One region of the Streptomyces sp. NPDC093018 genome, then DNA from elsewhere that is predicted to be linked to it. Evidence: riboswitches for the same ligand, from Rfam matches in the RefSeq annotation. Region 1 holds a riboswitch; each other region holds the start of a gene.
What was found. Region 1 has a riboswitch for cobalamin ahead of AB0N90_RS30965 (CbtB-domain containing protein). Riboswitches for the same ligand answer to the same signal wherever they lie in the genome.
Positions count from the first base shown of each region.

Region 2: it holds a riboswitch for cobalamin, as region 1 does, so the genes downstream of both, AB0N90_RS21385 (HoxN/HupN/NixA family nickel/cobalt transporter) here and AB0N90_RS30965 (CbtB-domain containing protein) in region 1, are expected to answer to the same signal.
Region 3: it holds a riboswitch for cobalamin, as region 1 does, so the genes downstream of both, cobN (cobaltochelatase subunit CobN) here and AB0N90_RS30965 (CbtB-domain containing protein) in region 1, are expected to answer to the same signal.

Region 1 is NZ_JBFBFF010000018.1:79,450-85,277, forward strand. It holds gene AB0N90_RS30945 (acyl-CoA dehydrogenase family protein) at 1-681, shown strand, start outside; gene AB0N90_RS30950 (enoyl-CoA hydratase/isomerase family protein) at 678-1,757, shown strand; gene mmsB (3-hydroxyisobutyrate dehydrogenase) at 1,754-2,668, shown strand; gene AB0N90_RS30960 (enoyl-CoA hydratase) at 2,665-3,444, shown strand; cobalamin riboswitch at 3,497-3,650, shown strand; gene AB0N90_RS30965 (CbtB-domain containing protein) at 3,687-3,902, shown strand; gene AB0N90_RS30970 (CbtA family protein) at 3,928-4,800, shown strand; gene AB0N90_RS30975 (histidine phosphatase family protein) at 4,929-5,504, opposite strand; gene AB0N90_RS30980 (short-chain fatty acyl-CoA regulator family protein) at 5,527-5,828, opposite strand, start outside.
Region 2 is NZ_JBFBFF010000009.1:176,536-182,363, reverse strand. It holds gene AB0N90_RS21400 (hypothetical protein) at 1-194, shown strand, start outside; gene AB0N90_RS21395 (SPFH domain-containing protein) at 407-1,549, shown strand; gene AB0N90_RS21390 (hypothetical protein) at 1,597-2,676, shown strand; cobalamin riboswitch at 2,766-2,969, shown strand; gene AB0N90_RS21385 (HoxN/HupN/NixA family nickel/cobalt transporter) at 2,997-4,088, shown strand; gene AB0N90_RS21380 (hypothetical protein) at 4,278-4,496, shown strand; gene AB0N90_RS21375 (heavy metal translocating P-type ATPase) at 4,493-5,828, shown strand, end outside.
Region 3 is NZ_JBFBFF010000025.1:64,608-70,435, forward strand. It holds gene AB0N90_RS35315 (Fur family transcriptional regulator) at 1-338, shown strand, start outside; gene cobN (cobaltochelatase subunit CobN) at 387-4,016, opposite strand; cobalamin riboswitch at 4,082-4,235, opposite strand; gene AB0N90_RS35325 (cobalamin biosynthesis protein CobG) at 4,269-5,570, shown strand; gene AB0N90_RS35330 (precorrin-8X methylmutase) at 5,567-5,828, shown strand, end outside.

The DNA.
Region 1 (5,828 bases):
ATCTCCGGCGCGGGCGCCGCCCAGGTGTACGTGGTGATGGCCCGCACCGGCGAACCCGGCCCCCGCGGCATCTCCGCCTTCCTGGTCGACAAGGACGACCCCGGCATCTCCTTCGGCCCGAACGAACGCAAGATGGGCTGGCACGCCCAGCCCACCCGCCAGGTCGTCCTGGACGGCGTCCGGATCCCCGCCGACCGGCTCCTCGGCCGTGCGGGCGAGGGCTTCCGGATCGCGATGAACGGCCTGAACGGCGGCCGCCTCGGCATCGCCGCCTGCTCCCTCGGCGGCGCCCGCAGCGCCCTGGACCGCAGCCTCGCCCATCTCGCCGACCGGGAGGCGTTCGGCGCCCGCCTCCTGGACGCCCAGGCCCTGCGCTTCCGCCTCGCCGACATGGCGACCGAGCTGACCGCGGCCCGCGCCCTGGTCCAGCAGGCGGCCCGCGCCCTGGACGCCGGGGACCCGCAGGCGCCGTATCTGTGCGCCATGGCGAAGCGGTTCGCCACCGACACCGGGTACTCGGTCGCCGACCGCGCCCTGCAACTGCACGGCGGATACGGGTACCTCGCCGAGTACGGCATTGAGAAGATCGTCCGCGACCTTCGCGTCCACCAGATCCTGGAAGGAACCAACGAGATCATGCGCGTCATCGTGGCCCGCGGCCTGACGGAGGCCCTCGGATGAGCAACGACACCGAGGAACCCGTCCTCCTGCGCACCGAAGGCCGGGCCGCCCGGATCATCCTCAACCGGCCCAGGGCCCTCAACGCCCTCACCCATGAGATGGTCACCCGCATCGACGCGGCGCTGACCGACTGGGAGCACGATCCGGCCGTGCGGACCGTCGTCATCAGCGGTGCCGGAGCGCGCGGACTGTGCGCGGGCGGCGACATCCGCGCCATCCACGACGACGCCCGGACGGGCGACGGCACCGCCTCGGCCGCGTTCTGGCGGGACGAGTACCACCTCAACGCCCGTACCGCCCGCTACCCCAAGCCCTATGTCGCCCTCATGGACGGCATCGTGATGGGCGGCGGGGTCGGCGTCTCCGCGCACGGCGGCGTCCGCGTCGTCACCGAGCGCTCGCGGATCGCGATGCCGGAGACCGGGATCGGCTTCATCCCGGACGTCGGCGGCACCCACCTCCTCTCCCGCGCACCCGGCGAGCTCGGCACCCATCTCGCCCTGACGGGAAACCAGATCGGCGCCGGTGACGCCCTGCTGTGCGGGCTCGCCGACCACTACGTGCCCTCCGACGCCCTGGACGCCCTGCTGGCCGACCTCGCCGCGCTGCCCGTGACCGAGGCCCTGGCCCGGCACGAACAGCCCGCGCCGAAGGGGGTGTTGACCGAGCAGCGGAGCTGGATCGACGCCTGCTATTCCGCCGACTCCGTCGAGGAGATCGTCGAGCGGCTGTGCGCGCACGGCGGCACGGAGGCCAAGGAGGCGGCCGAGACCCTCCTCGCCAAGTCGCCCACCGCGCTCAAGGTCACCCTGGCGGCCCTCCGCCGCGCCCGGCGGCTCGGGACCCTGGAGGAGGTCCTCGACCAGGAGTACCGCGTCTCGTGCGTCGGGCTGAAGAGCCCCGACCTGGTGGAGGGCGTCCGCGCCCAGATCATCGACAAGGACCGCGACCCGCACTGGTCACCGGCGACCCTGGCCGAGGTCACCGACGCCGACGTGGAGCGCTTCTTCGCCCCGCTCGGCGACCGCGAACTCGGGCTCGCGGGGCCCGGCGGTACGACGGGGGCGACGCGGTGAGCGGGGACGGCGGGGCGCGCCGCACCGTCGCCTTCATCGGGCTCGGGCACATGGGCGGTCCGATGGCCGCCAACCTGGTCGGGGCCGGGCATCGGGTACGCGGACACGACCTGGTGCCCGAGGCCCTGGCGGCCGCCGCGCGGGCCGGGGTGGAACCCGCCGGATCCGCGCCCGCGGCGGTGGCCGACGCGGACACCGTGATCACCATGCTCCCCGCGGGCCGCCATGTCCTGGACCTCTACGACACCCTCCTCGGGGCGGCCCGGCCCGGCACCCTCTTCGTCGACTGCTCCACCATCGACGTCGCCGACGCCCGCACCGCTCATGAGCGCGCCGTCGCCGCCGGGATGCGGGCGCTGGACGCACCCGTCTCCGGCGGAGTGGTCGGCGCCGAGGCCGGCACGCTGACCTTCATGGCCGGCGGCGGGGAGGCCGAATTCGCGGGCGCCCGGCCCCTGTTGGACGTCATGGGCGGCAAGGCCGTGCACTGCGGCGGCCCCGGCGCCGGGCAGGCGGCGAAGATCTGCAACAACATGATCCTCGGCGTCTCCATGATCGCCGTGAGCGAGGCGTTCGTCCTCGGGGAGCGTCTGGGACTGTCCCACCAGGCCCTGTTCGACGTCGCGTCCACGGCGTCCGGGCAGTGCTGGGCGCTCAGCGTCAACTGCCCGGTCCCGGGCCCGGTCCCGGCGAGCCCCGCCAACCGGGACTACCGGCCCGGCTTCGCCGCCGCGCTCATGGCCAAGGATCTGGGCCTCGCCGCCAACGCCGTCAAGGCGGGCGGCGTGCAGGCCGAACTCGGTCTCAGGGCCGCCGAGTTGTACGCCGAATACGCCGAACGGGTCGGTGCCGCCGAGGACTTCTCCGGCATCGTACGCACCATCAGGGAACAGAGCGGAGAGCGCGCATGAGCACCGAGTACGAGACGATCCGGGTCGAGCGCAAGGGCCGTACCGCCCTGCTCACCCTCGACCGCCCCAAGGCCCTCAACGCGCTGAACCTCCAGGTCATGAACGAGGTCGTGGCCGCGACCGAGGCCCTGGACCGGGACCCGGAGTGCGGCTGCGTCGTGATCACCGGCTCGGCGAAGGCGTTCGCCGCGGGCGCCGACATCAAGGAGATGAGCCCCAAGGGGTACATGGACATGTACCTCGCCGACTGGTTCACCGCCTGGGACCGGCTCGGACAGCTGCGCACCCCGACCGTCGCCGCGGTCTCCGGGTACGCCCTCGGCGGCGGCTGCGAACTGGCCATGCTCTGCGACATCCTGCTCGCCGCCGACACCGCCGTCTTCGGGCAGCCCGAGATCAAACTCGGGGTGATCCCCGGGATCGGCGGCTCCCAGCGGCTGACCCGGGCCGTCGGCAAGGCCAAGGCCATGGAGCTGGTGCTGACCGGCCGCACCATGGACGCCGTCGAGGCCGAGCGCGCCGGGCTCGTCTCCCGGATCGTCCCCGCCGCCGAGCTGCTCGCCGAGGCCCTCGCCGTCGCCGAGGTCGTCGCCGGGATGTCGCTGCCGGTGGCGATGATGGCCAAGGAGGCGGTGGGCCGGGCCTTCGAGACCACCCTCGCGGAAGGCGTCCGCTTCGAACGGCGGCTCTTCCACGCGGTGTTCGCGACCGCCGACCAGAAGGAGGGGATGGCCGCCTTCGTGGACAAGCGGCCGCCGGAGTTCCGGCACCGCTGACCCGGGAGGTGCGTCCCTTCGACCTGAGGGGTGCGTCTCCCGGCCACTTGTCTGATTGACGGACGATGCTGGTTTCCGTACGCTCCGCTTGTAGTGATGGCCTGAGGAAGCTGGTGGGAATCCAGCACGGTCGCGCCACTGTGTACGTGCCCCTCCGCGAGGGCGGGCACGAAGTCAGACACCGGGCCATCGCGACGCTCCACTGGCTGAGGGACGCACGATCCCCTGAAGGAGGCTCACTCATGAGCAGTCTGTCCGCGCCCGCCGCACTCCCCACCCCCGTCGTCCTCCCGGCGACGAAGGCCGTCTTCTGGCTGGTCGGGACCGCGCTCTTCGCGCTGGCGATCTACTACTTCATCGGGGTCGACCAGGGCGCCTACTCCGTCTTCGGCAAGGACATGCACGTCCACGAGTTCGTGCACGACGCCCGCCACTTCCTGGGCTTCCCCTGCCACTGACGAGAGCAAGCACGGACATCTGAACATGGAAAAGAGACTCATTCTGCGCGGCGTCATCGCCGGCGCAGTCGCCGGGCTGCTCGCCTTCGTCTTCGCACGGATCTTCGCCGAGCCCCAGATCGCCAAGGCGATCGACTACGAGAGCGGCCGCGACGCCGCGCAGGCCGTCCTCGACAAGGCCGCCGGGATCACGGCCGAGGCCGAGGGCCCCGACATCTTCAGCCGGACGATCCAGGCCAACGTCGGCATCGGCGTGGGCATGGTCCTCTTCGGCGTCGCCATGGGCGCGCTCTTCGCCGTCGCCTACGCGATCTGCCTCGGCCGCGTCGGCAAGCTGCGCCCGCGCAACCTCGCCATGCTGGTGGCGCTGGGCGGCTTCGTCGGCATGTACCTGGTGCCGTTCATCAAGTACCCGGCCAACCCGCCGGCCATCGGCCACCCCGAGACGATCAAGGACCGGGGCAATCTCTACCTGGCCATGGTGGTCTGCTCGGTGGTCTTCCTCGTGGCCGCCGTCTGGCTCGGCAAGCGCCTCCAGCCGCGCTACGGCAACTGGAACGCCACGCTGCTCGCCGCCGGCGCCTATGTGGTGGCCATCGGCATCGTGATGGCGCTGCTCCCCGCGCTCGGCGAACTCTCCGCCAATGTCAAGGAGTACGGCCACCACGCCACCGAGACCCCGCTGCCCCTGACCAACTCCAAGGGCACCATCGTCTACCCGGGCTTCCCGGCGGACGTCCTGGCCTCCTTCCGCTTCTACTCCGTCGCCGCCCAGGCCCTGCTCTGGGCGACCCTGGGCCTCGTCTTCGCCCCCATGGCCGAGCGGCTGCTCGACCCGGCGGCGCGGGCGGCCGCGAAACCGGCACCCCGGCAGCCGGAAGAGGTCGGCGCCGCCTGACCCACGCCGACCGGCGTGATCACATCCACGCCGACCGGCGCGCAGGACGCACCGAGGGCCGTATCGAGGGCCATACCGAGGGCCGCACCCCCAACAGGGTGCGGCCCTCGGCCCGTTGGCAGCCGGGTTCACGCCTCCGGCGCGACCAAGGGCCCCCCGAGCCGCAGATTCCACCGCCCGGCCCGCCCGCTGAGCTCCGTCGCCGTCAACGGCACCACGTCCAGCCGCCAGAACGCGCTCATGGGCAGCCCTAGCGCCCCGACGACCGCGGCCCGTACGATCTCCGGCTCGACCACGGCCACCGTACGGCCGTCCGCCGCGCCGTCCAGCCAGGCCCCGACCCGTGCGCACACCTCCCGCACCGACTCCCCGCCGTGGCCCGCCCATCCGGGGTCGGTGAGCCAGTGGCCCAGGGACTCCGGCTCGGCCCCCGTCACCTCGTCCAGGGTGCGTCCGCGCCAGCGGCCCACGTCCACGCCCCGCAGCGCGGGCGCCTCCACACCGCCGTCGAGGCCGAGGGCATGCGCCGTCTCCCGGCAGCGCGTACTCGCGGACACCACCACCCGGGCGGGCACGGGCAGCGACCCGGCCGCCGAGCGGGCCCGCGCCGCCCCGAGGTCCTCGATGGAGTCGCCGTCGTAGAAGCGGGCCCGGCGCAGTGCGGGGGTCATGGCGGGGGAGACGAGAAGGATACGGCTGGTCACGCGGGACACTCCTGCGGGGTCGTCAAGGGGTACGGGTCTCCACCGGGTACGGCACGTACGTGCGCCGGTCCGGATCGATGGCGAGGTGTCCGCCGGCCGGTGGCCGGGCCCGCTGGGCGCAGTCGCGGCGCTCGCAGATCCGGCAGCCCAGGCCGATCGGGGTGGCGGCCCGCGGGTCGTCCAGGGCGATGCCCTCGGCGTACACCAGCCGGTGCGCGTGGCGCAGTTCGCAGCCGAGGGCGACGGCGAACTCGGCGCGCGGCGCGTGATGCCCGAACCCGCCCCGGGTGATGGTGCGCGCCACCCAGAAGTACCGCTTGCCGT
Region 2 (5,828 bases), on a different contig from region 1:
TGTGCGAGAACCTGCGTTCGCCGCGCGCCGACGAACCAGGGCACGTCAGACAGGTGGACCTCTCGCCGGAACTGTCCTGGGAGCACGTCCGGCGGCTGCGCGCGCTGACCGGTCTGTGCGCGTTCGGGCTGAGCGAGGAGCAGGCGCACCAGGTCTGCGTGGTCAACCCCGGGGTGCTGATGGGGGTTCGGTGACGATGCCCGGTGGAGTCCGGTCCCACCTGCGGCTGAGGGCGGCTGGGGACTCGTGGCCGCCGTCGGTCCGGGCCCGCCCCACCGGTAGCCGTGCGGGCCGCGGCAGGCATACTGTCGGCTGATCGCCTGACCGATTGATCGTCGTGCGATCACCGACCCGGGACCGGCCGGGGAGCGAGAGATTCCGGAAACGCGAGGAGTGGGGGGTTGTCGTGGGGCTGATGGACCGTATCCGCGGTGAGTTCATCGACATCATCGAGTGGACCGACGACGGCCGGGACACCATCGTGTGGCGCTTTCCGCGCTACGGCAACGAGATCAAGATGGGCGCGCGGCTCGTGGTGCGCGAGTCGCAGGTGGCCGTCTTCGTCAACGAGGGCCGGCTTGCCGACGTCTACCAGCCGGGCACGTACACCCTCTCGACCCAGAACATGCCGGTCCTGTCCACGCTGAAGGGCTGGAAGCACGGCTTCGAGTCGCCGTTCAAGGCCGAGGTCTACTTCGTCACCACCCGGCAGTTCACCGACTTCAAGTGGGGCACCCAGAACCCGGTGATCCTGCGCGACGCCGAGTTCGGCATGGTCCGGGTCCGCGCCTTCGGCACCTTCGCCGCGAAGGTGGTGGACGCCGCCGCGCTGCTGCGCGAACTGGTGGGCACCGACCCGCAGTTCCGCACCGAGGAGGTCGGCGAGCACCTGCGGCAGCTGATCGTCTCCAAGCTGGGCTCCGCACTGGGCTCGGCCGGTGTGCCACTGCTGGACCTCGCCGCCCGGCAGGACGGCATCGGGCGGCAGCTCGCCGACGCGCTGACCCAGGAACTGGCCTCCACCGGCATCGCCATCCCCCGGTTCTACATCGAGAACATCAGCGTCCCGCCGGAGATCGAGGCGGCGATCGACACCCGCTCCCGGATGGCCATCACCGGCAACCTGGACGACTACGCCAAGCTCCAGGCCGCCGACGCGATCCCGCTCGCCGCCGCCAACCCGGGCACCGGCGGTGACGCGCTCGGGCTGGGCGTGGGCATGGCGCTGGGCCAGCGCGTCGTACAGAGCATGTCCGGTACGACGGCCCCCGCGGCCCCGGCGGCACAGGGACCGGCGCAGCCCGCCGCACCCGCCGCCGATGTCCCGCCGCCGCTGCCCACCGCGCCGCGCTGGTTCCTCGCGGTCGCCGGACAGCAGCAGGGCCCGTACGACGAGAGCGCGCTGGCCGGGCAGGTCGCGGCGGGCAACCTGACCCGCGCCACGCTGGTCTGGCGCAGCGGGCAGGCCGCCTGGCAACCCGCGGACCAGGTCCCGGAGTTGGCGTCGCTGCTCGCCGACGTGCCGCCGCCGCTGCCCCCGCAGGGCTGAGATCCGCCGTCCGGCACCTCGGGTAACAGGTCACAAGGAGAAGTGAGTTGACGGATCAGGACGTCGCGCCGGCGCCCGACAGGGCGTTCCAGTGCGAGGCGTGCGGCGGGGTGAGCGAGTACGCGCCCGGGACCTACGCGCTGCGCTGCCCGTACTGCAAGCACGAGCAGGACATCACGCCGATACCGCGGCAGGTCACCGAGCACCCCATCGAGGAACTGGCCGAGCTGCGGCGGGCGTCCGCGCCGAGCCGGGTGAAGGTGTACACCTGCCCCGGCTGCCACGCGGTGACCGAGAGCGACACCCTCAGCGACAAGTGCCAGTTCTGCGCCACCCCGCTGGTCGCGGACGCCGCCGGCACCGAACGCGTCGTACCCGAGGCGGTACTGCCGTTCGGGGTGAGCCGTGAGGAGGCCCGGGACGCCCTGGCGAAGTGGACGAAGTCCCGCTGGTTCGCGCCCGGCGAGCTGAAGAAGGTCACCGAGGCGGAGACGTTCCGGGGCAGTTACCTGCCGCACTGGACGTACGACGCGCAGACCTTCACCGAGTACTCCGGTCAGCGCGGCGAGCACTACTGGGTGGAGGAGGAGGACTCCGACGGCAACACCCGGCAGGTGCGGCACACCCGTTGGCACCATGTGTCCGGAACCGTCGACCGGTTCTTCGACGATGTGCTGGTGCCCGGCAGCAGTCAGGTGCCGGAGAAGGAACTGGACAAGCTCACGCCCTGGCCGCTGGAGGAGACGGTTCCCTACCAGGAGGAGTACCTGGCGGGTTTCCGTACCGTCCGCTTCGACGTCGAGCCGGAGACCGGCCTGGAGTCGGCGAAGGCCCGGATGGCGCCGGTGATCCGCGCCGACTGCAAGCGGGACATCGGCGGCGACGAGCAGCGGGTGCACTCGATGTCCACCGCCTACAGCGGCCTCACCTACAAGCTGGTGCTGCTGCCCGTCTGGTTCCTGACCTACCTCCACGCGGGCAAGGCGTGGCCGGTCATGGTCAACGCCCGAACCGGCGAGGTCATCGGCGAACGGCCGTACAGCGCGGCCAAGATCGCCCTGGCCTCGGTGGGCGGCGCGCTGCTGATCGCGTTGGTGGTGCTGCTCGTGGTGATGCTGCGCAAATGAGCATGGGTGCGGGGACTTCCTCGCGGGCGGCCTGATGTGATCTTGGATACCCGGGGACCGTCCGATTGTGCGGGAGCGGGTGACCGGTTCTACGGTGGGCGGGCCGTGGTGTTCGGGAAGACCGGTGACAGCCCCCAGCGGGGCTCAGACCGGAGCGGCCCTCGCCACTGTGATCGGGGAGTATCCGTCCCAGTTGGGCACGGTCACCGTCCGCCGCCCGGCGGACGGGAAGGCCGGGACGGACACGCGCGCACCCGTAAGCCAGGAGACCGGCCACGGCACTTCACGAGCTGATCCACGAGGTGCTGGAGCGTGACCCCATGACCCTGCCCGCAGAGTCGACCCGTTTTCGTTGGCGGCGCGAGGACACCGTCCGAACCGCCGGGCTGCTGGTGGTGATCGCCGCCCTGCATGTCGTGGCGTTCGGCATCCTGTTCCTGCTGGTCGTGCCCGGGCACTACGAGGTCGGCTCCAAGGCGTTCGGGATCGGCCTCGGGGTCACCGCGTACACCCTGGGCATGCGGCACGCGTTCGACGCCGATCACATCGCCGCGATCGACAACACCACCCGCAAGCTGATGGCCGACGGCAAACGGCCGGTGTCGGTCGGCTTCTGGTTCGCGCTCGGCCATTCCAGCGTGGTGGTCGCCATGGCGGCCCTGGTCGCGGGCGGCGCACAGCTCGCCGGCACCCTGCTCGACGACGACTCCCGTACCCACCAGACCCTCGGCGTCGTCGGCACCACCGTCTCCGGGACCTTCCTCTACCTCATCGCGGCGCTCAACCTCGTGGCCCTCGCGGGCATCCTGCGGGTCTTCCGGGCGATGCGAGCGGGGACGTACGACGAGGCCGCCCTGGAACAGCACCTGGACTCGCGGGGGTTCATGAACCGGTTCCTGGGTCGCTTCACCGGGGCGGTCACCCGGCCCGGGCAGATGTTCCCGCTGGGCTTCCTGTTCGGGCTCGGCTTCGACACCGCGACCGAGGTCACCCTGATGGTGATGGCGGGCAGCGGTGCCGCGGCCGGACTTCCGTGGTACGCGGTCCTGTGCCTGCCGCTGCTGTTCGCGGCGGGGATGAGCCTGTTCGACACGCTCGACGGCACGTTCATGAACTTCGCCTATCAGTGGGCGTTCTCCAACCCGGTGCGCAAGGTGTTCTACAACCTGACCATCACCGGCCTGTCCATCGCGGTCGCGTTCCTGATCGGCACCATCGAACTGGTCGGCGTGCTGCACGAGAAGCTCGATCTCAGTGACGTGGTGACCGATTGGATCGCCGGGCTGGACCTGGACAACGTGGGGTACGTCATCGTCGGCCTGTTCGTGGTCGTGTGGGCGGCGGCGCTGGCGTACTGGCGGTTGGCCGGGGTCGAGCAGCGGTGGGCGGGCCGGCTCGGCGGGGACGGCTGACACCCCGGCCGCTTCGAGGACCCGCGTGCTCTGCCGCCGGGCGGCCGTGCACGCCGACGTGCCAGCAGTTATGGCGTACGTCACGATCAAGTCCCGGAACCCGGCGCTCCGTCGGGCCGACTACTGCGACGGTACGGCTCCAATCGCCATCTCTCGCACGACGGTCCGATGCGACCAGGAAGGTCGGGCATGGCCGATATTCCGATGTCACCCGGCTCCACCGGTACGACCCGCGGCAGGCCGCTGCCGTCTCCCGCGCTCTGGGGATTCCTGCTCCTGCTGACGCTGCTGTTCGCGGTCTCCTACGCCGTCGGCTCGGCGGCGGGGCCGGTGGCGCCCGGCATACATGGCACCGGGAGCGGCGGCGATGACGACATGCCCGGGATGAGCCATGGGGGCGGCGAGTGACCGCGGTCGAACCGGCGGCGGAACTCCTTGTCACCGACATCACCGTCGGCGGAATGACCTGCGCGGCCTGTGTCCGTCGGGTGGAGAAGAAGCTCGGCAAGCTGGCGGGCGTCACGGCCTCGGTCAATCTGGCCACGGGGCTCGCCCGGGTCAGCCACCCGGCCGATGTCGCGCCCGAGAGCCTCCTCGCCGCGGTCGAACAGGCCGGGTACCAGGCCGCGTTGCCGGTGCGCGAGGACGAAGAGGACTCCGGGGCCGCAGGCGGTGAAGAGGCCGAGTCCCGGCGCGAGCGGGAACGGCTCACGGTCACCGCGCTGCTGGCCGTACCCGTGCTGGTGCTCTCGATGGTGCCGGCCCTGCAGTTCCGCGATTGGCAGTGGCTGTGCTTCGTGCTGGCCGCCCCGGTGGCCGTGTGGAGCGCCTGGCCCTTCCATGTCAGGGCGCTGCGGGGCCTGCGTCACTCCACGGCCACGATGGACACGCTGGTCTCGCTGGGTACCGTAGCGTCGTTCACCTGGTCGGCGTACGCGCTGTTCCTCGGCGGGGCGGGCGGGCCCGGGATGCGGATGTCGTTCAGCCTGCTGCCCGCCGCGTCGGACGGCAGCGCGCACCTGTATCTGGAAGCGGCCGTGAGCGTCCCGCTGTTCGTGCTGACCGGACGGTTCCTGGAGGGGCGGGCCCGGCGCGGGACCGGGGCGGCGCTGCGGTCGCTCGCCGAACTCGCTGCCAAGAACGTGACGGTACGGGACGAGGACGAGCTCGGCGAACGGTCGATCCCGATCGAGCGGCTGCGCGTGGGGCAGACCTTCGTGGTGCGCCCGGGGGAACGGGTCGCCACCGACGGGCGGGTGACGCGGGGCACCTCCGCCGTGGATCTGTCCCTGGTCACCGGCGAGAGCGAGCCCGTGGAGGTGGGCCCCGGATCGGCTCTGGTCGGCGGCGCCGTCAACGCCGGTGGACTGCTGCTCGTGGCGGCCACGGCGGTCGGCGCGGACACCAGGCTGGCGCGGATCACCCGTCTCGTCACGGAGGCCCAGGCCGGCAAGGCCCGGGCACAGCGGCTGGCCGACGCGGTCGCCGGTGTGTTCGTACCCGTCGTCCTCGCCCTCGCGGTGACCGTCCTCGGCTTCTGGCTGGGAGCCGGAGCCGATCCGCAGGCGGCTCTCACCGCCTGCGTGGCCGTGCTCGTGGTGGCCTGCCCGTGCGCGCTGGGGCTGGCGACACCGACCGCGCTGATGGCCGCCACCGGGCGTGGGGCGCAGCTGGGCGTGCTGGTGCGGGGGCCGCAGACGCTGGAGGCCCTTCAGCAGGTGGACACGGTCGTCCTGGACA
Region 3 (5,828 bases), on a different contig from region 1:
TGCTGGCCGGATCCGGGCAGCATCTCTCCTCCGCCGAAGTCTGCGCCGCGCTTCAGGAACGCGGTCTGCCGTTCGATCAGGCGACCGTCTACCGGACTCTGGAGACCTTCACGGACGTGGGCCTGGCGCACGCCGTGCACGGCCCCGGCCCCAAGCGCTACGGCGTCAGTTCCGAACCGCACCACCATGCCGTGTGCGAGGGGTGCGGTCGGGTGGAGGACCTGGCGATCGCCGACATGAGGGAGGCCGTGGAACGGATCACCCGCCTGACGGGGCTGCGCGCCGGCGCGAGAGGCTCACTGCTGCTTTACGGCCGATGTGCCCGGTGCAGCGCGTAGGCGAGTGCCAGGGAATGCTGGTGCCCCGCACGCGCCCGGGCGGACGCGTCACTCATCGCCCTCCAGGTTGCCCTCGGTCTCCAGGTACACCTGCCGCAGCTCCGCCAGCAGCGCCGGATCCGGCTTCACCCACATTCCCCGCGACTCCGCCTCCAGCAGCCGCTCGGCGATGCCGTGCAGCGCCCAGGGATTGGCCTGCTGGAGAAACGCGCGATTCGTGGGGTCCAGGACGTACGTCTCCGTGAGCTTGTCGTACATCCAGTCGGCGACCACGCCGGTCGTGGCGTCGTAGCCGAACAAGTAGTCCACGGTGGCGGCGAGTTCGAAGGCCCCCTTGTAGCCGTGGCGGCGCATCGCCTCGATCCACTTGGGATTGACCACACGCGCCCGGAAGACACGGGAGGTCTCCTCGACGAGGGTGCGGGTGCGGACGGTCTCCGGGCGGGTGGAGTCGCCGATGTAGGCCTCGGGCGCGGTGCCGCGCAGCGCGCGGACGGTCGCGACCATGCCGCCGTGGTACTGGAAGTAGTCGTCGGAGTCGGCGATGTCGTGCTCTCGGGTGTCGGTGTTCTTCGCCGCGACCGCGATCCGCTGGTACGCCGTCTCCATCTCCTCGCGGGCCGGGCGGCCGTCGAGTTCGCGACCGTAGGCATAGCCGCCCCACACCGTGTAGACCTCGGCGAGGTCGGCGTCGGTGCGCCAGTCGCGGGAGTCGATGAGCTGGAGCAGCCCGGCGCCGTACGTTCCGGGGCGGGAGCCGAAGATGCGGGTGGTGGCGCGGCGTTCGTCGCCGTGCGCCGCTACGTCCGCCTGCACGTGGGCGCGTACGTGATTGCTCCCGACCGGTTCGTCCAGGGAGGCGGCCAGGCGTACGGCGTCGTCGAGCAGGCCGATGGTGTGCGGGAAGGCATCGCGGAAGAAGCCCGAGATGCGCAGGGTGACGTCGATGCGGGGACGGCCCAGCTCCTCGTACGGGACGGGCTCCAAGCCGGTCACGCGGCGCGAGGCGTCGTCCCAGACGGGGCGGATGCCGAGCAGGGCGAGGGCTTCGGCCACGTCGTCGCCGGCGGTGCGCATGGCGCTGGTGCCCCACAGGGACAGGCCGACGGAGACGGGCCAGTCGCCGTTGTCGGCGCGGTAGCGCTCCAGGAGGGATTCGGCGAGGGCCTGGCCGGTTTCCCAGGCGAGGCGGGAGGGCACCGCCTTGGGGTCGACGGAGTAGAAGTTGCGGCCGGTCGGCAGGACGTTGACGAGGCCGCGCAGCGGGGATCCGGAGGGGCCTGCGGGGACGAAGCCGCCGGCCAGCGCGTGGACCGTGTGATCGAGTTCGGCGGTGGTCGCCGCGAGGCGCGGGACCACCTCGCGGGCGGCGAACTCCAGGATGGCCCGGACCTGTTCGCCGTGCCCGGTGGGGGCAGCGGCCGGGTCCCAGTCCGCGTCGTCCATCGCCTGGACCAGGGCGCGGGCCTGTTCCTCGGCGGTGTCAGCCGTTGTACGGGTGGCGGCGGACTCGTCCAGGCCGAGGGCTTCGCGCAGGCCGGGCAGTGCCTTGGCGCCGCCCCAGATCTGGCGGGCGCGGAGGATGGCGAGGACGAGGTTGACACGGTCGGCGCCGGTGGGCGGGTTACCGAGGACGTGCAGGCCGTCGCGGATCTGGGCGTCCTTGATCTCGCAGAGCCAGCCGTCGACATGGAGGAGGAAATCGTCGAAGCCGTCGTCGTCGGGCCGGTCCGCCATGCCGAGGTCGTGGTCCAGCTTCGCCGCCTGGATCAGGGTCCAGATCTGGGCGCGGATGGCGGGCAGCTTGGCCGGGTCCATGGAGGCGATCTGGGCGTACTCGTCGAGGAGTTGCTCCAGGCGCGCGATGTCGCCGTAGGAGTCGGCGCGGGCCATGGGCGGGACGAGGTGGTCGACGAGGGTGGCGTGCACACGGCGCTTGGCCTGGGTGCCCTCGCCGGGGTCGTTGACCAGGAAGGGGTAGACCAGTGGGAGGTCGCCGAGGGCGGCGTCGGGGCCGCAGGCGGCGGACAGGCCGGCGTTCTTGCCCGGCAGCCACTCCAGGTTGCCGTGCTTGCCGAGGTGGATCATCGCGTCCGCCCCGAAGCCGCCCTCCGACTGGGGGGCGGCGATCCAGCGGTAGGCGGCCAGGTAGTGGTGGGAGGGCGGCAGGTCCGGGTCGTGGTAGATGGCGATCGGGTTCTCGCCGAACCCACGCGGGGGCTGGATGAGGACGAGCAGGTTGCCGAAGCGCAGGGCCGCGAGGACGATGTCGCCCTCCTTGTCGCGGCTGTGGTCGACGAACATCTCGCCGGGCGCCGGGCCCCAGTGGTCCTCCACCGCCACGCGCAGTTCCTTCGGCAGCGTGGCGAACCAGCGTCGGTAGTCGGCCGCGGGGACCCGTACCGGATTGCGGGCGAGCTGTTCCTCGGTGAGCCAGTCCTGGTCGTGGCCGCCCGCCTCGATGAGCGCGCGGATCAGTTCGTCACCGTCACCGGAGGCGAGGCCGGGGACGTCCGTGTCGGAGCCGAAGTCGTAGCCCTCCTCGCGCAGACGCCTGAGCAGGGCGACGGCGCTGGCGGGGGTGTCCAGACCGACGGCGTTGCCGATCCGGGAATGCTTGGTGGGGTACGCCGACAGGACGAGAGCCAGCCGCTTGTGCGCCGGCGGGATGTGGCGAAGGCGGGCGTGGCGTACGGCGATTCCGGCGACCCGGGCCGCACGCTCGGGGTCGGCGACGTAGGCCGGGAGGCCGTCGGCGTCGATCTCCTTGAAGGAGAACGGCACCGTGATCAGACGGCCGTCGAACTCGGGCACCGCGATCTGGCCGGCCGCGTCCAGCGGCGAGACGCCCTCGTCGCTCGCCGCCCAGGCCGTGCGGGAGCCGGTCAGGCACAGGGCCTGGAGGATGGGGACGTCGAGGCCGGTGAGCGCGCCCGCGTCCCAGGACTCGTCGTCACCGCCGGCCGATGCCTCGGCGGGCTTGGTGCCTCCGGCCGCCAGGACCGTGGTGACGATGGCGTCGGCGGCTCCGAGTTCGGCGATCAGTTCCGGCTCGGGCGCCCGCAGAGAGGCGACGTACAGGGGCAGCGGGCGGCCACCGGCCTCCTCGATGGCGTCGCACAGTACGTGGACGAAAGCCGTGTTGCCGCTCATGTGGTGGGCGCGGTAGTAGAGCACGGCGATGGTCGGGCCGCCGGTCGGCCGGTCCGGGCGCTCCAGCGGGCCCCAGGTGGGAGCGGGGGCCGGCGCGTCGAAGCCGTGACCGGTGAGCAGGACGGTGTCCGAGAGGAACCGCGCGAGCTGTCCGAGGTTGGCGGGGCCGCCATGGGCGAGGTAGGCGTGCGCCTCCGCGGCGATGCCGACGGGGACGGTGGAGGCCGCCATCAGCTGGGCGTCGGGAGCCTGTTCACCGGTCAGGACGACCACCGGTCGCCCGTCCGCCAGCAGCAGGTCGATGCCGTCCTGCCAGGCGCGGATGCCGCCCAGCAGGCGTACCACCACCAGGGCGACGCCGTCGAGGAGGGCCGGGAGGTCGGCCGGGGTGAGACGGGCGGGGTTGGCGAAGCGGTAGCCGACCGGGCCGTCGGCCGCGCGGGCGCTGAGCAGATCGGTGTCGGATGTCGACAGGAGCAGGATCTCGTGGGCGGGCGGGACTCGCTCCCCGGACGGAGTGGGCATGCGTCGCCTGGCCTTCCTCGGGGTCCGCGCCCCGGGCGGTGTCGGATTGGGTCTCGCCCCCGGAGGAATCCGAGGACGAGGGAGGGGAGTTCCTGGCTCACCCGGCCTGGTGAGGCCGAATTCACAGTGGCGGGACCGCGCCGGATTCGCACCGGCTTCCTCTCTTGTCGCCGTGATGGCGGTTCGCGGATCAGGTGATCCACTGTGGAGCATAGTAAGGGTCACCGTAGGAGCGCGGGGCGTACATCCCTCATGATCGTGGGTATGCTCACCGCCATGCCCACGGCAGACCTTCCTCCCTCCCCATCGCCCCAGGCCACCCCGGCCGCGGGGGACCGCGGTGATGCCTGCCCCGGAGCGCTGCGCCTGCACACGGCGGACGACGGCGCCCTTGCCCGTATCCGGCTTCCCGGTGGAATCCTGACCATCGGACAGGCGGAGGCGCTCGGCCGGGCCGCCCTCCGGCTGGGCGACGGCGACCTGCACCTGACGTCGCGCGGCAATGTACAGTTGCGCGGCCTGGCGGCCGGGTGCGGCGGGGAGTTGGCGGCGGCGTTGGACGCGGTCGGCCTGCTGCCCTCGCGCGAGCACGAGCGGGTGCGCAACATCGTCGCCTCACCTCTGTCCGGCCTCGACGGTGGGGGCGCACAGGATGTGCGTCCTTGGCTGACGGCTCTGGACGCCGCGTTGTGCGCGAGCGAAGCCGCGAGGGGGCTGTCGGGCCGGTTCCTGTTCGCGTTGGACGACGGGCGCGGCGATGTGGCCGGCCTCGGTGCCGACGTCACGGTGCGTGCGACCGGCGACGGCCGAGCATGGCTGGGCCCCGGGTCGGTCCGGGTGTCCGCCGTCGACGCGCCGCGCGCGGCTCTGGTGGCCGCCGAGACCTTCCTGGAGGCCGCGCGGTCCCACGGGGCGCGAACCTGGCGGGTGTCCGAACTCCCTTTGCCGCAGGGCGAGCTGGACCATCTGGTGCGTGACCGGCTGACGGCCGAGGGCATCGCGCAAGAGGTCCGTCCCGAGCCGGTCGGTTCGGCCGACGGACCGCCCCCGGGGATTGTCGGTGAAGCCCTGTCCGCGCACGTTCCCCTGGGGCGGCTCTCGGCCCTCCAGTGGGAGGCGTTGACGGTCGCCGCGGACACCGAGCTGCGGCTGACCCCTTGGCGTGGCGTGGTCGTCCCCACCGTGGGCGCCACCGCCGCGCGGCGCGTCGAGTCGCTCGAACGCCTCCGTGGCGCCGGACTGGTCACCGACCCCGTGTCCTCCTGGCTCCGCGTGGGCGCCTGCATCGGCCGCCCCGGATGCGCCAAGGCACACGGCGACGTACGGGCGGACGCGGCGCGGGCGTTGGAGTCGACGGGCCGCCCCGCTCTCCCCCTGTACTGGTCCGGTTGCGAACGGCGCTGCGGCCACCCCCGTGGTGACCATGTCGATGTGCTCGCGACCCCGGACGGCGGGTACCGTCTGTCGGCCGCCACGACGGCCGGAACCACACGCACCGTGTCCGCGGCAGGTCCCTTCCAGATGGGCGCCGCCCTCGCGGCGATCACCTCATGATCCCCAAGACGACCGAGAGCAGTGAGAAGAGCACCGTGACCACCCACGTCTACGAGAAGGACGGGGCGGCGATCTACCGCCAGTCCTTCGCCACCATCCGCGCCGAAGCGGACCTCACCGGTCTGCCCGCCGACGTCAGCCAGGTCGCGGTGCGCATGATCCACGCCTGCGGGATGGTCGACCTCGTCAAGGACCTGGCACACACACCCGCCGTGGTCGCCCGGGCCCGCGAGGCCCTGCGGGCCGGCGCACCGATCT